One region of the Nocardiopsis sp. LDBS0036 genome, then DNA from elsewhere that is predicted to be linked to it. Evidence: predicted binding sites of a transcription regulator. Region 1 holds the regulator's gene; each other region holds the start of a gene.
What was found. The regulator HrcA, encoded in region 1, represses chaperone genes, less so after heat shock. The targets are predictions, from matches to a motif close to TTGGCACTCTCNNNNNGAGAGTGCCAA.
Positions count from the first base shown of each region.

Region 2: a site for HrcA is predicted at 2,152-2,178, ahead of groES (co-chaperone GroES). Genes of this name have one in related genera too.
Region 3: a site for HrcA is predicted at 2,132-2,158, ahead of groL (chaperonin GroEL). Genes of this name have one in related genera too.

Region 1 covers NZ_CP141103.1:5,938,168-5,942,218, forward strand. Annotated here, with positions in the region: gene UIS43_RS25245 (DUF3097 domain-containing protein) at 1-825, opposite strand, end outside; gene hrcA (heat-inducible transcriptional repressor HrcA) at 1,007-2,020, shown strand; gene dnaJ (molecular chaperone DnaJ) at 2,025-3,164, shown strand; gene UIS43_RS25260 (16S rRNA (uracil(1498)-N(3))-methyltransferase) at 3,161-3,898, shown strand; gene UIS43_RS25265 (hypothetical protein) at 4,037-4,051, opposite strand, start outside.
Region 2 covers NZ_CP141103.1:3,295,282-3,299,332, forward strand. Annotated here, with positions in the region: gene groL (chaperonin GroEL) at 1-1,598, opposite strand, end outside; gene groES (co-chaperone GroES) at 1,714-2,025, opposite strand; gene UIS43_RS13815 (SAM-dependent methyltransferase) at 2,288-3,574, shown strand.
Region 3 covers NZ_CP141103.1:3,496,250-3,500,300, reverse strand. Annotated here, with positions in the region: gene UIS43_RS14680 (daunorubicin resistance protein DrrA family ABC transporter ATP-binding protein) at 138-1,109, shown strand; gene UIS43_RS14675 (ABC transporter permease) at 1,106-1,909, shown strand; gene groL (chaperonin GroEL) at 2,324-3,955, shown strand.

The DNA.
Region 1 (4,051 bases):
GTGCGGCCCGGTGACGAAGTCGATCAGCTCCTCCACCCGGCCGAGCAGAGCCGGCTCCAGATCAGCATAGGTACGGACCGACCCCAGGATCCGGCGCCACGCCTCTCCCGTCTCCATCCGCCAGCCCAGGGCGCTCACGACCCCCTCCTTCCAGGGCACGTCGCGCGGCACCTCGGGCCATGCCCCGATCCCCACGGAACCCGGCCGCACCGCCTGCCAGACGTCGACGTAGGGGTGCCCGGCCACCAGCACGTGCTCGCCGCGCACCCGCTCGGCGATCCGCGTCTCCTTGGACCCCGGCACCAGGTGGTCCACCAGGACGCCCAGCCTCCTGCCGGGCCCGGGTGAGAACTCCGCCACGATCGAGGGCAGGTCGTCGACCCCCTCCAGGAACTCGACGGCCACCCCCTCCACGCGCAGGTCGTGGCCCCAGACCTTCTCCACCAGTTCGGCGTCGTGGACGCCCTCCACGTAGATCCGGCTCTCCCGGGCCGTGCGCGCCCGCGCGCCCGGTACCGCCACCGACCCGGAGGCGCTGCGCAGCGGCCCCCGTGGAGCGGCGGAGGGGCGCACGAGGGTCACCGGCTCGCCGTCGACCAGGAACGCGGCGGGGGCGAGGTCGAACACGCGGCGGCGGCCGTGCCGGTCCTCCAGCGTGACGGTGGCCTTGTCCCAGGCCATCACCGCCCCGCAGAACGCCTCCTCGGCGTCCTCCACGACCAGTTCCCTTTCCAGGGGCACCTCGCGGACCGCCTTCTTCTTCGGGCGGCGCCAGTCCCCGGCGAGCACGTCGCGGCCGTAACGGCCGGTTCCCTTGGTAGCCACGGTCGTGCAGTCTACTGGTGGCGCGCGCCGGCGCCCCGTCGGCCGCGGCGCGTGCCGCGTGCCCGGCGGGAGCAGGGGCGGCACGGCCGCGCCGCGGCTTCACCACCCGCGGGTAACCGTCAGGGTTTGCGGCCGGGCGTAGACTTAGCACTGAGGACCATGGAGTGCCAGGAGGTGGCGAGTGCTGGATGAGCGCAAGCTCGCGGTCCTGCGTGCCGTCGTCGAGGACTTCGTCAACACCAACGAGCCCGTGGGTTCCAAGGCCCTGGCCGACCGGCACCGGCTCGGAGTCTCCCCGGCGACCATCCGCAACGACATGGTCGCCCTCGAGGAGGACGGCTACATCGCGCAGCCGCACACCAGTGCCGGACGCGTTCCCACGGACAAGGGGTACCGGCTCTTCGTCGACCGGCTCTCCTCGGTCAAACCGCTCTCCAGCGCGGAGCGGCGCGCCATCGAGTCCTTCCTCACCGGCGCCGTGGACCTCGACGAGATCGTCGCCCGGACCGTGCGGCTCCTCGCGCAGCTCACCCGCCAGGTCGCGATCGTCCAGTACCCGTCGCTGACCCGCTCGTCGGTGCAGCACGTGGAACTGGTCCCCCTCGGGGGTCAGCGGATCATGATGGTCGTGATCACCAACACGGGCCGGGTCGAGCAGCGCGTCATCGACGGCCTGGGAGAGGTCCACGAGGCCGCCGTCAACGACCTGCGCGCGATGTTGAACCGGGCCATCGCCGGACGCCACCTCGGCGACGTGCCCGACGCGGTGGAGGACCTGCCTCCGCAGGTGGCGCCCGAACACCGCCAGATGGCGGTGTCGGTCCTCTCCGTCCTGCTGGAGAGCCTCGTCGAGCGGCACGAGGAGAAGATCGTCCTCGCGGGGACGGCCAACCTCGCCGCCGTCGACTTCGCCGCCAGCCTCAGGGACGTCCTGGAGGCACTGGAAGAGAACATGGTCCTCATCCGTTTGCTGGGAGAGGCCAAGGACCCGTCGATGCTCACGGTGCGCATCGGCGCGGAGAACTTCCACGAGGGCCTGAGGTCCACCTCCATCGTGTCGGCGGACTACGGTGTGGGAAACCAGTCGCTCGCCAAGATCGGTGTGGTGGGACCCACCCGGATGGACTATCCGGGGACGATGGGAGCAGTACGCGCCGTGGCTCGCTATGTCGGACAGATTTTGGCAGGACAGTAACCCAGTGGCCAGAGACTATTACCAGGTTCTCGGAGTGCGTCGCGACGCGTCCAAGGACGAGATCAAGAAGGCCTACCGGCGGCTCGCGCGCGAACTCCACCCGGACATCAATCCGGACCCCGCAACCCAGGAGCGCTTCAAGGAGGTGACCCAGGCCTACGAGGTCCTCTCCGACGAGAACAAGCGCCGGATGTTCGACATGGGCCAGGACCCCTACGCGCCCGGCGGCGGCGGGGCCGGGGGCTTCGGCGGCGCGGGCGGGTTCGCCTTCGACGACATCATGAACGCCTTCTTCGGCGGCGGCCAGCCCGGCGGGCGCGGCCCCCGGGAACGGGTCCGCCGCGGGCGCAGCATCAAGATCCGCGTCGAACTCGACCTGGTGGAGACCGCGTTCGGGGTCAGCAAGGAGATCACCTTCCCCACCGCCATCCTGTGCGAGACCTGCCAGGGCGAGGGGACGGCGGCCGGTTCGCACCGCACCACCTGTGAGATGTGCCACGGACAGGGCGAGGTCTCCCAGGTCACGCGGTCCTTCCTCGGCCAGGTCATGACCTCCCGCCCCTGCCCCCAGTGCTCGGGCCAGGGCTCGGTCATCACCAACCCCTGCGGCGACTGCGCGGGCGAGGGCCGGGTGCGCGAGAAGGTCACCCGCACCGTCAAGATCCCCGCGGGCGTCGACGACGGCACCCGCATCCAGCTCGCCGGGGAGGGCGAGGTCGGCCCCAACGGCGGACCGCGCGGCGACATCATCCTGGAGATCATCCAGCGCCCGCACCCCACCTTCGAACGTCGCGGCGACGACCTGCACTGCACGGTGACCGTCCCCATGACGGCCGCCGCGCTGGGCGCCTCCTTCGCCTTCGACACCCTCGACGGCACCGAGAACATCGACCTGCGCCCGGGCACCAACTCCGGCCACGTCATCACCCTCCCCAACAAGGGCGTCAGCCACCTCGACGGCGGCGGCCGGGGCGACCTGCGCATCCGCGTCGACGTGGAGACCCCGAGCAGGCTGGACGAGGAGCAGGAGGCCCTCCTGCGCAAGTTCGCCGAACTGCGCGGCGAGGACCAGACCCCGGGACGCTTCAGTCCCGGACACGGCGGGTTCTTCTCCAAGATCCGCGACGCCTTCGGCGCCAAGTGACGCCGCCGGTCTTCCTGGTCGAGGCCGCCGACCTGGCGGCCGACCGGGTGACGGTGGACGGCGCCGAGGGCCGCCACGCCGCCGTGGTGCGCCGCATCCGGGAGGGCGAGACCGTCGACCTCTCCGACGGACGCGGTCTGCGCGCCCGCTGCACGGTGACCGCCGTGGGCGGGGACCACATCGTCTGCGCGGTGGTGGAGCGCCGGGAGGAACCGGCGCCCCGCCCCCGCCTGACCGTGGTCCAGGCACTGCCCAAGGGCGACCGGGGCGAACTGGCCGTGGAGATGATGACCGAGGCCGGAGCGGACGCGGTCGTGCCCTGGGCGGCGGAGCGCTGCGTCACCCGCTGGAAGGGCAACCGCGCCGCCAAGGCGCTGGCCAAGTGGCGTGCGACCGCCCGCGAGGCGGCCAAGCAGGCCCGGCGTGCGCGGCTGCCCGAGGTGGCCGACCTCGCCGACCGCACCGCCGTGGTCGAACTGCTGGCGGGGGCGGACCTGGGCGTCGTGCTGCACGAGGACGGCGCCAGCCGCCTGTCACAGCTGGAACCGCCTGTCGGACAGGACGCCGACGTCGTCGTGGTGGTCGGTCCCGAGGGCGGCTTCTCCGACGCCGAGCTGGAGGCGTTCGACGCCGCGGGCGCGGTCCGGGCGCTGCTGGGGCCGAGCGTGCTGCGCACCTCCACCGCCGGGGTCGCCGCCCTGTCGGTGCTCCAGGCCCGCACCGGCCGCTGGTAGGGCGCACGGACCGACGCTGAACACACGGGAGGCGCCCGAACGCGTCCGGGCGCCTCCCGTGTGTCTGTGTCCAGCGGGTGACTCCTGCGCGGGACCGGCCCCGGCGTGTACGGGGACGGACCCTCCGTGAGGGGCGTGTCAGCTGCTGGGAGC
Region 2 (4,051 bases), 2.6 Mb from region 1:
CCGTGCCCGTCGTCCTCATCGTCCTCGGGCTTGTCCGCCACCAGCACCTCGGTGGTCAGCAGCATGCCCGCGATGGAGGCGGCGTTCTGCACGGCGGAGCGGGACACCTTGACCGGGTCGAGGATGCCCTGCGAGGTCAGGTCGCCGTAGGTGCCGGTCGCGGCGTTGTAGCCGTGGCCGACCTCCAGCTCCGACACGCGGTGGGTGACCACGTAGCCCTCGGCGCCCGCGTTCTCCGCGATCCACCGGGCGGGCTCGACCAGGGCGCGGCGCACGATCGCCACACCGGTGGCCTCGTCGCCCGTCAGGCCGAGGTCGTCCGAGTCCAGCGCCTTGGAAGCGTGCACCAGCGAGGCGCCGCCGCCGGCGACGATGCCCTCCTCGATGGCCGCGCGGGTCGCCGAGATGGCGTCCTCCAGGCGGTGCTTCTTCTCCTTGAGCTCCACCTCGGTGGCGGCGCCCACGCGCAGGACGGAGACACCGCCCGCGAGCTTGGCCAGGCGCTCCTGGAGCTTCTCGCGGTCCCAGTCGGAGTCGCTCGCCTCGATCTCCTTGCGGATCTGGCGGACGCGGTCCTCGACCTCGGACTGCTCCCCGGCGCCGTCCACGATGGTGGTGGCGTCCTTGGTGATCGTGACGCGGCGGGCGCCGCCCAGCGCGTCGAGGTCCACGTTCTCCAGGGTCAGGCCGACCTCCTCGGCGACGACCTGGCCGCCGGTGAGGACCGCGATGTCCTGGAGCATGGCCTTGCGGCGCTCGCCGAAGCCGGGCGCCTTGACGGCGGCGACGTTGAGGGTGCCGCGGATCTTGTTGAGCACCAGGGCGCCCAGGGCGTCACCGTCGATGTCCTCGGCGATGATGAGCAGGGGCTTCTTGCTCTGGACGACCTTCTCCAGCACGGGCAGCAGGTCGTTGAGGCTGCTGATCTTGCCCTGGTTGATCAGGATCAGCGCGTCCTCCAGCACCGCCTCCTGGCGGTCGCCGTCGGTGACGAAGTAGGGCGAGACGTAGCCCTTGTCGAACTGGAGGCCCTCGGTGAAGTCCAGGTCCAGACCGAAGGTCGGGGCCTCCTCCACCGTGATGACGCCGTCCTTGCCGACCTTGTCGAACGCCTCGGCGATCAGGTCGCCGATCTGGGCGTCCTGGGCGGAGTTGGTGGCGACGTAGGCGATGTCCGCGCGCTCCTCGACGGGGCGGGCGCGCTCCAGGAGGATCTCCGACACCTTGGCGGCGGCGGCGTCGATGCCCTTCTTCAGGGACATCGGGGAGGCGCCGGCGGCCACGCTGCGCAGACCCTCGCGGACGAGGGCCTGGGCCAGGACGGTCGCGGTGGTGGTGCCGTCACCGGCCGCGTCGTTGGTCTTGGTGGCGACCTCCTTGACCAGCTGGGCGCCCAGGTTCTCGTAGGGGTCGTCCAGCTCGACCTCACGGGCGACGGTCACGCCGTCGTTCGTGATGGTGGGGGCGCCGAACTTCTTGTCGATGACGACGTTGCGACCGCGCGGGCCGAGCGTCACCTTGACGGCGTTGGCGAGGCGGTCGACGCCCCGTTCGAGGGCGCGACGGGCGTCGTCCTCGAACTCCAGGATCTTCGGCATGTGGGTGCTTCCTCTTCAGGCTGGTCGAAAGAGAGCATCCCGCCCGCCCGGCTGTGCGCCGACCGGTGCGGGATGCGGATGGCTCCGGGCCCGATGGAGCGGGCCCCGCGGAGACCTACTTCTCGACGACAGCGAGAAGGTCGCGGGCGGAGAGCACCAGGTACTCCTCGCCGTCGTACTTGACCTCGGTGCCGCCGTACTTGCTGTACAGGACGACGTCGCCGACCTTCACGTCCAGCGGGATGCGGTTCTCGCCCTCGTCGTCCCAGCGGCCCGGGCCCACGGCCAGGACCTCGCCCTCCTGGGGCTTCTCCTTGGCGGTGTCCGGGATGACCAGACCGGAAGCGGTGGTCTGCTCGGCCTCCAGCGTCCGGACCACGACGCGGTCCTCGAGCGGCTTCAGCACGGTCTTGGTGGCGGTCGACACGGTGTGACCTCCCCCTTCAAGGTTTCGGTGTACTGATCTCGGCCCGCACTGGTGCACGGACCGACTGCGAAAAAGGGGCGACCACGGCGGCCTGTCGTCGCGGGTGCCAGACCGGCCTCGTCGCGGTTAGCACTCTACCCCCGAGAGTGCCAGAATGGAAATGTGACCGTGACCCCCGGTCAGGGGACTTCCCCGGGGGCTCCCTCCGGGGCGGGGCCCGGTCGCGTCCGAACACCGCTCCTTCGACGCCCGGGGGGAACCCATGCGCCTGCCCGCCTTCGAGGCCCTGCTCACCGACGCGGGCCGGGAGGTCCTGGCGGGGGTGGACCCGAAGGCCGCCGCCGGGGACCAGCTCGCCGCGGCCTCACTGCTGCGCGGTGATCCGCGCGTGGCGGCCCTCGACCCCGGTCTACCCGTATCCGAGCTGGTAAACGCCGTCCTGACCCAGGTCTCCCTGCGCGAACGCGGGCGGGCCAAGTTCGGCGAACTCGCGCGGCGGATGTTCTTCACGCCCAACGGGCTGGAGCAGTCCACCCGGCGCGTGGTGGCCGACTACCGCGCGGATCGCATGGCCGGGGCGATCGGCTCGGCCGGGTCGTCGGGGCGGGGCCTGGACGGCGCCGCCGCGGGCGACCTGTGCTGCGGGGTCGGCGCGGACCTGCTGGCCCTGGCCGCGCGCGGCGTTCCGGTCGAGGGCGTGGACGCCGACCCCCTCACGGTCGCGGTGGCCCGCGCCAACATCGGGGCCCTGGGCCTGTCCGGGCTGGCCCGGGTCCGCGAGGGCGACGCCTCCGCGACCGCGCCCGGCCGGTACCCGCTGCTGTTCTGCGACCCCGCCCGGCGGGGCGGGCGCGGCCGGGTGTTCGACCCCTCGGCCTACTCCCCGCCGTGGGACACGGCCGTGGACCTGGCCTCGGGGGCGCAGGCGGCCTGCCTCAAGGCCGCGCCGGGCATCCCGCACGAGGCGCTGCCCGGGGACGCGGCGGCCGAGTGGATCTCGGTGGACGGGGAGCTGAAGGAGACCGCCCTGTGGTTCGGCGCGCTGGCCGACGGGCCGCGGCGCCGGGCGACGGTGCTGCACGAGCGCGAGGGGCTGCTCGCCCGCGAGGGCGCGGTGGCGCACCTGGACGCCGACCCCGGTCTGGGCCCGGCCCCGGTGGCGTCGGCCCGGCGCTACCTGTACGACCCGGACCCGGCCGTGGTGCGCTCGCACCTGGTGGCGGAGGCGGCGGCGCGGGTGGACGGCGCCCTGCTGGACGAGCGGATCGCGTACTTCACCGCGGACAGCGCTGTGCTCTCGCCGCTGTGGCGGGTGCTGGAGGTGGTGGAAGTGCTGCCGTTCTCGCTGAAGCGGCTGCGCTCGGCGGTGCGCGGCCTCGGGGCGGGGACGGTGACCGTCAAGAAGCGGGGTTCGGCGGTGGACACCGAGAAGCTGCGCCGGGACCTGCGCGCCTCCGGCCCGGAGTCGGTGACGGTCGTGCTCACGCGGATCGGCGAGCGGCCCTTCTGCCTGCTGTGCCGCGAGGTGGGCGACCCGCGGCGGGGTTAGCGGGCCGACCGGTGCGGGCCGACCGGTGCGGGCCGACCGGTGCGGGCCGACCGGTGCGGGCGACGGGTTCCGCCACCGGTGCGCGTACGGGGCCGCCTTCACCGGTGCTCCTGCCACCGGCGTCACCGTCGGCGTCGATGGTGACGCCGGTGGGGGACCGTTCGCGAGGAGCGCGTGCCGGTGTCCACAGGCCCGACGGGGGCTGGCGGGCGGTGGAGGCGTCGGCCTAGGCTGGATTCGGGGGCGCCACGCGTCGCCGTCGGGTGAGTGCGCCGCCCCCGTGTTCGAGTGTCCCCCTCCCCGCGACCGGCCCGCAAGGACACGTTCCCACCTGTGGACAACCGTGGACGAGGTGGCTGGAGTGCACCCTGGGGCCGCGGATCACGACATCGGGCCAGATCGTTACCTTCCCCACCCAGATCTTTGGCGGTCCCCTGGGGGAGGAGCGGCGCGTGTCGTTAAACTGGCGGCGCGAAT
Region 3 (4,051 bases), 2.4 Mb from region 1:
CTCCGCTTCCCCCGTCCGCGCGGGCCCCGCCGACCAGGTCGGATCCCCGGGGCGCGGACCGAGCGCTTATTAAACTTTGAATATTCCGTCCGGTGGTGCACACTCTCTCTCGTACTCAAGTTTTAATAAGGAGAGGGATGATCCACACACGTGGGCTGACCCGGGACTTCCGGGTCGGCAAGGAGGTCGTCCAGGCCGTCCGCGGCGTCGACATCGACGTCGCGGAGGGCGAACTGGTCGCCCTGCTCGGACCGAACGGCGCGGGGAAGTCGACCACGCTGCGCATGCTCACCACCCTGCTCGAACCCACCTCGGGCACCGCCGTGGTCGCGGGGCACGACGTCCGCACCGCGCCCGCCGAGGTGCGCCGCAGGATCGGCTTCGTCGGCCAGGGACACGGCGCCGGAGAGGACCAGCGGGCCCGGGAGGAGCTGTACACGCAGGGGCTGCTGTACGGGCTCGACCGGCGCACCGCGCGCCGCCGCGCCGACGGTCTCCTCGACCAGCTGGAGCTGGGCGGCGCCGCCGACCGCGAGGTCACCAAGCTCTCCGGCGGACAGCGCAGGCGCCTCGACATCGCCATGGGGCTCATCCACGAGCCGGGGCTGCTGTTCCTGGACGAGCCCTCCACCGGACTCGACCCGCACAGCCGGGCCAACCTGTGGGAGCACATCACCCGGCTGCGCGACCGGACGGGCACCACGGTCGTGCTCACCACCCACTACCTCGACGAGGCCGACGACATGGCCGAGAGGGTCCTGGTCATCGACCACGGCAGGGTCATCGCCGACGGCACCGCCGACGAGCTCAAGGGCAAGGTCTCCGGTGACCTGGTCACCCTCACCGTGCCGGACGCAGAGCAGGCGCGCACCGCCGCCGGGATCGCCGAACGTGCGCCCTCCGCCGGAACCGCGGAGGTGCTCGCGGACGCGGGGCGCGACGCCGAGGTGCGCCTGCGCGTGGAACGCGGGGACACCGTGCTGCCCGAGCTGCTGCGCGGACTGGACGCGGCCGGGGTCCCGCTGCTCTCCGTCCGGGTGCAGCGGCCCACCCTGGACGACGTGTTCCTGACCCTGACCGGACGCAGCCTGAGGGAGGAGGGGGCATGAGCTTCCACGAGATGACCGGGACCCCGGCGGGGGCGCCCGCGGCGCGGGGGCCGGGCCTGGTGCGCGACACCGTGACCGTCTTCGCCCGCCAGATGCGGCCGTTCCTGCACCGGCCGCCGATGCTGTTCTTCGGCATGCTGCAACCGGTGCTGTACCTGGTGCTGTTCGCGCCCCTGCTGACGGGGCTGGCCGGCGCCGAGGGGCAGGACCCGTGGCAGTGGTTCGTCCCCGGCCTGCTGGTGATGCTCGGCCTGTTCACGGCCGGGTTCGCCGGGTTCGGGCTGCTGCCGGAGATGTCCTCCGGAGCGCACGAGCGGCTGCTGGCCACCCCGGTGAGCCGGGTGTCGCTGCTGCTGGGGCGGGTCCTGCGCGACGTGGTGATGATGCTGGCGCAGATGGTGCTCATCCTCGTGCTGGTGGTGCCGCTCGGGTTCGAGGCGTCGCTGGCGGGAGCCGTCGTGGGGCTGCTCCTGCTCGCCGTCCTGGGTGCCGGGCTGGCCACGCTGTCCTACCTGGCGGCCCTGGCGGTCAAGCAGACCTACGTGTTCGCGCCCATCGTGCAGACGCTGATCATGCCGCTGATGCTGCTGTCCGGCGTGCTGCTGCCGATGGAGCTGGCGCCGCCGTGGCTGTACGCGCTCTCGCGGGCCAACCCGGTGGCCTACGTGGTGGACGCCGAGCGCGCCCTGTTCGCCGGGCAGTGGGACGCCTCGGTCGCCCTCGGCTGGGCCGTGGCGGTGGTGCTGGCGGTCGCCGCGCTGGCCGGGGGGTCGCGGGCGATGCGCCGCCTCAGCTCCTGACCGGGGCGCCGCTGTCGGGGTCGGGCCGGGGTCCGTCCGGAGCCGGGGGCGAAGCCCGGCCGGGGGCGGTGGAGCAGGGTCGGAGCGGGAGCGGAGCCGCGCGCCGGGAGAGGTGGGAACCGGTGCGCGGCTCCGTCCGCTCAGCGCGGAAAACCCGCATGTCATACGGTGTTTATGCAGGTAGATGCGGAAATGCCGGGATGGGAAATCGTGACCACATCGTTTGCACTCGCCGGGGTCGAGTGCTAAAAAGGGAACTGGTTAGCACTCGCCTTCACTGAGTGCTAACCGGATCGAGGCTGCGAGATCGCGGCTCCCGGCAGCAGGGTTGCCGGGAGGTTCCGCGGTCGTCCGTCGCGGGCGCATGCCTCGTCCCATCGCGTATCAGCCCGGTCACGGGAGGACAAGAACTCAATGGCAGCCAAACTGATCGCGTTCGACGAGGAGGCCCGTCGCGGCCTTGAGCGCGGCATGAACCAGCTCGCTGACGCCGTCAAGGTCACGCTCGGCCCCAAGGGCCGCAACGTCGTCCTGGAGAAGAAGTGGGGCGCCCCCACGATCACCAACGACGGTGTCTCCATCGCCAAGGAGATCGAGCTCGAGGACCCGTGGGAGAAGATCGGGGCCGAGCTGGTCAAGGAGGTCGCCAAGAAGACCGACGACGTCGCGGGTGACGGCACCACCACCGCCACCGTGCTCGCCCAGGCGCTCGTTCGCGAGGGCCTGCGCAACGTCGCCGCCGGCGCCAACCCGATCAGCCTCAAGCGCGGCATCGAGTCCGCCGTCGCGCGCATCAACGAGGAGCTCGGCAACCTCTCCAAGGACATCGAGACCAAGGAGCAGATCGCCTCCACCGCCTCGATCTCCGCCGGCGACCCCCAGATCGGCGAGACCATCGCCGAGGCCATGGACAAGGTCGGCAAGGAAGGCGTCATCACGGTCGAGGAGGGCCAGACCTTCGGGCTGGAGCTCGAGCTCGCCGAGGGCATGCGCTTCGACAAGGGCTACATCTCGCCCTACTTCGCCACCGACCTGGAGCGCATGGAGACGGTCCTCGAGGACCCCTACATCCTCATCGTCAACTCCAAGATCTCGAACAACAACGAGTTCCTGCCGGTTGTCGAGAAGGTCCTCCAGGCCGGCCGCCCGCTGGTCGTCATCGCCGAGGACCTGGAGGGCGGCGCCCTCCAGACGCTGGTCGTCAACAAGATCCGCGGCACCTTCAAGTCCGTCGCCGTCAAGGCCCCGGGCTTCGGCGACCGCCGCAAGGCCCAGCTCGGCGACATCGCCGTGCTGACCGGCGGCCAGGTCATCACCGAGGAGGTCGGCCTCAAGCTGGAGAGCACCGAGCTCGACATGCTCGGCCGCGCCCGCAAGGTCGTCGTCACCAAGGACGAGACCACCATCGTGGACGGCGCCGGTGACGCCACCGCGATCGCCGGTCGCGTGAACGAGATCCGCAACGAGATCGAGCGCACCGACTCCGACTACGACCGCGAGAAGCTCCAGGAGCGTCTCGCCCGCCTGGCCGGCGGCGTGGCCGTCATCAAGGCCGGTGCCGCCACCGAGGTGGAGCTCAAGGAGCGCAAGCACCGCATCGAGGACGCCGTCCGCAACGCCAAGGCCGCGGTCGAGGAGGGCATCCTGCCCGGCGGTGGTGTCGCTCTGCTCCAGGCCAGCGTCCCGGCCTTCGAGAAGCTGGAGCTGGAGGGCGACGAGGCCATCGGCGCCGACATCGTGCGCCGCGCCATCGCCGAGCCGCTCAAGCAGATCGCGATCAACGCCGGCCTCGAGGGCGGCGTCGTGGCGGAGAAGGTCAAGAACCTGGAGCCCGGGTTCGGCCTGAACGCCGCCACCGGCGAGTACACCGACCTGTTCAAGGACGGCGTCATCGACCCGACCAAGGTCACCCGCTCGGCTCTGCAGAACGCGGCTTCCATCGCCGGTCTGTTCCTGACCACCGAGGCCGTCATCGCCGAGAAGCCGGAGAAGGCCGCCGCTCCCGCCGGCGACCCGACCGGTGGCATGGGCGGCATGGACTTCTAGTAGGTCCGTGAGACCTCGGGCCCCCGGGCCCGCAGGTGTCTGAGGTCCGGATACGCGACCTCGCCCGCGACGACCGGGCGGCCCCTTCGGGGGTCG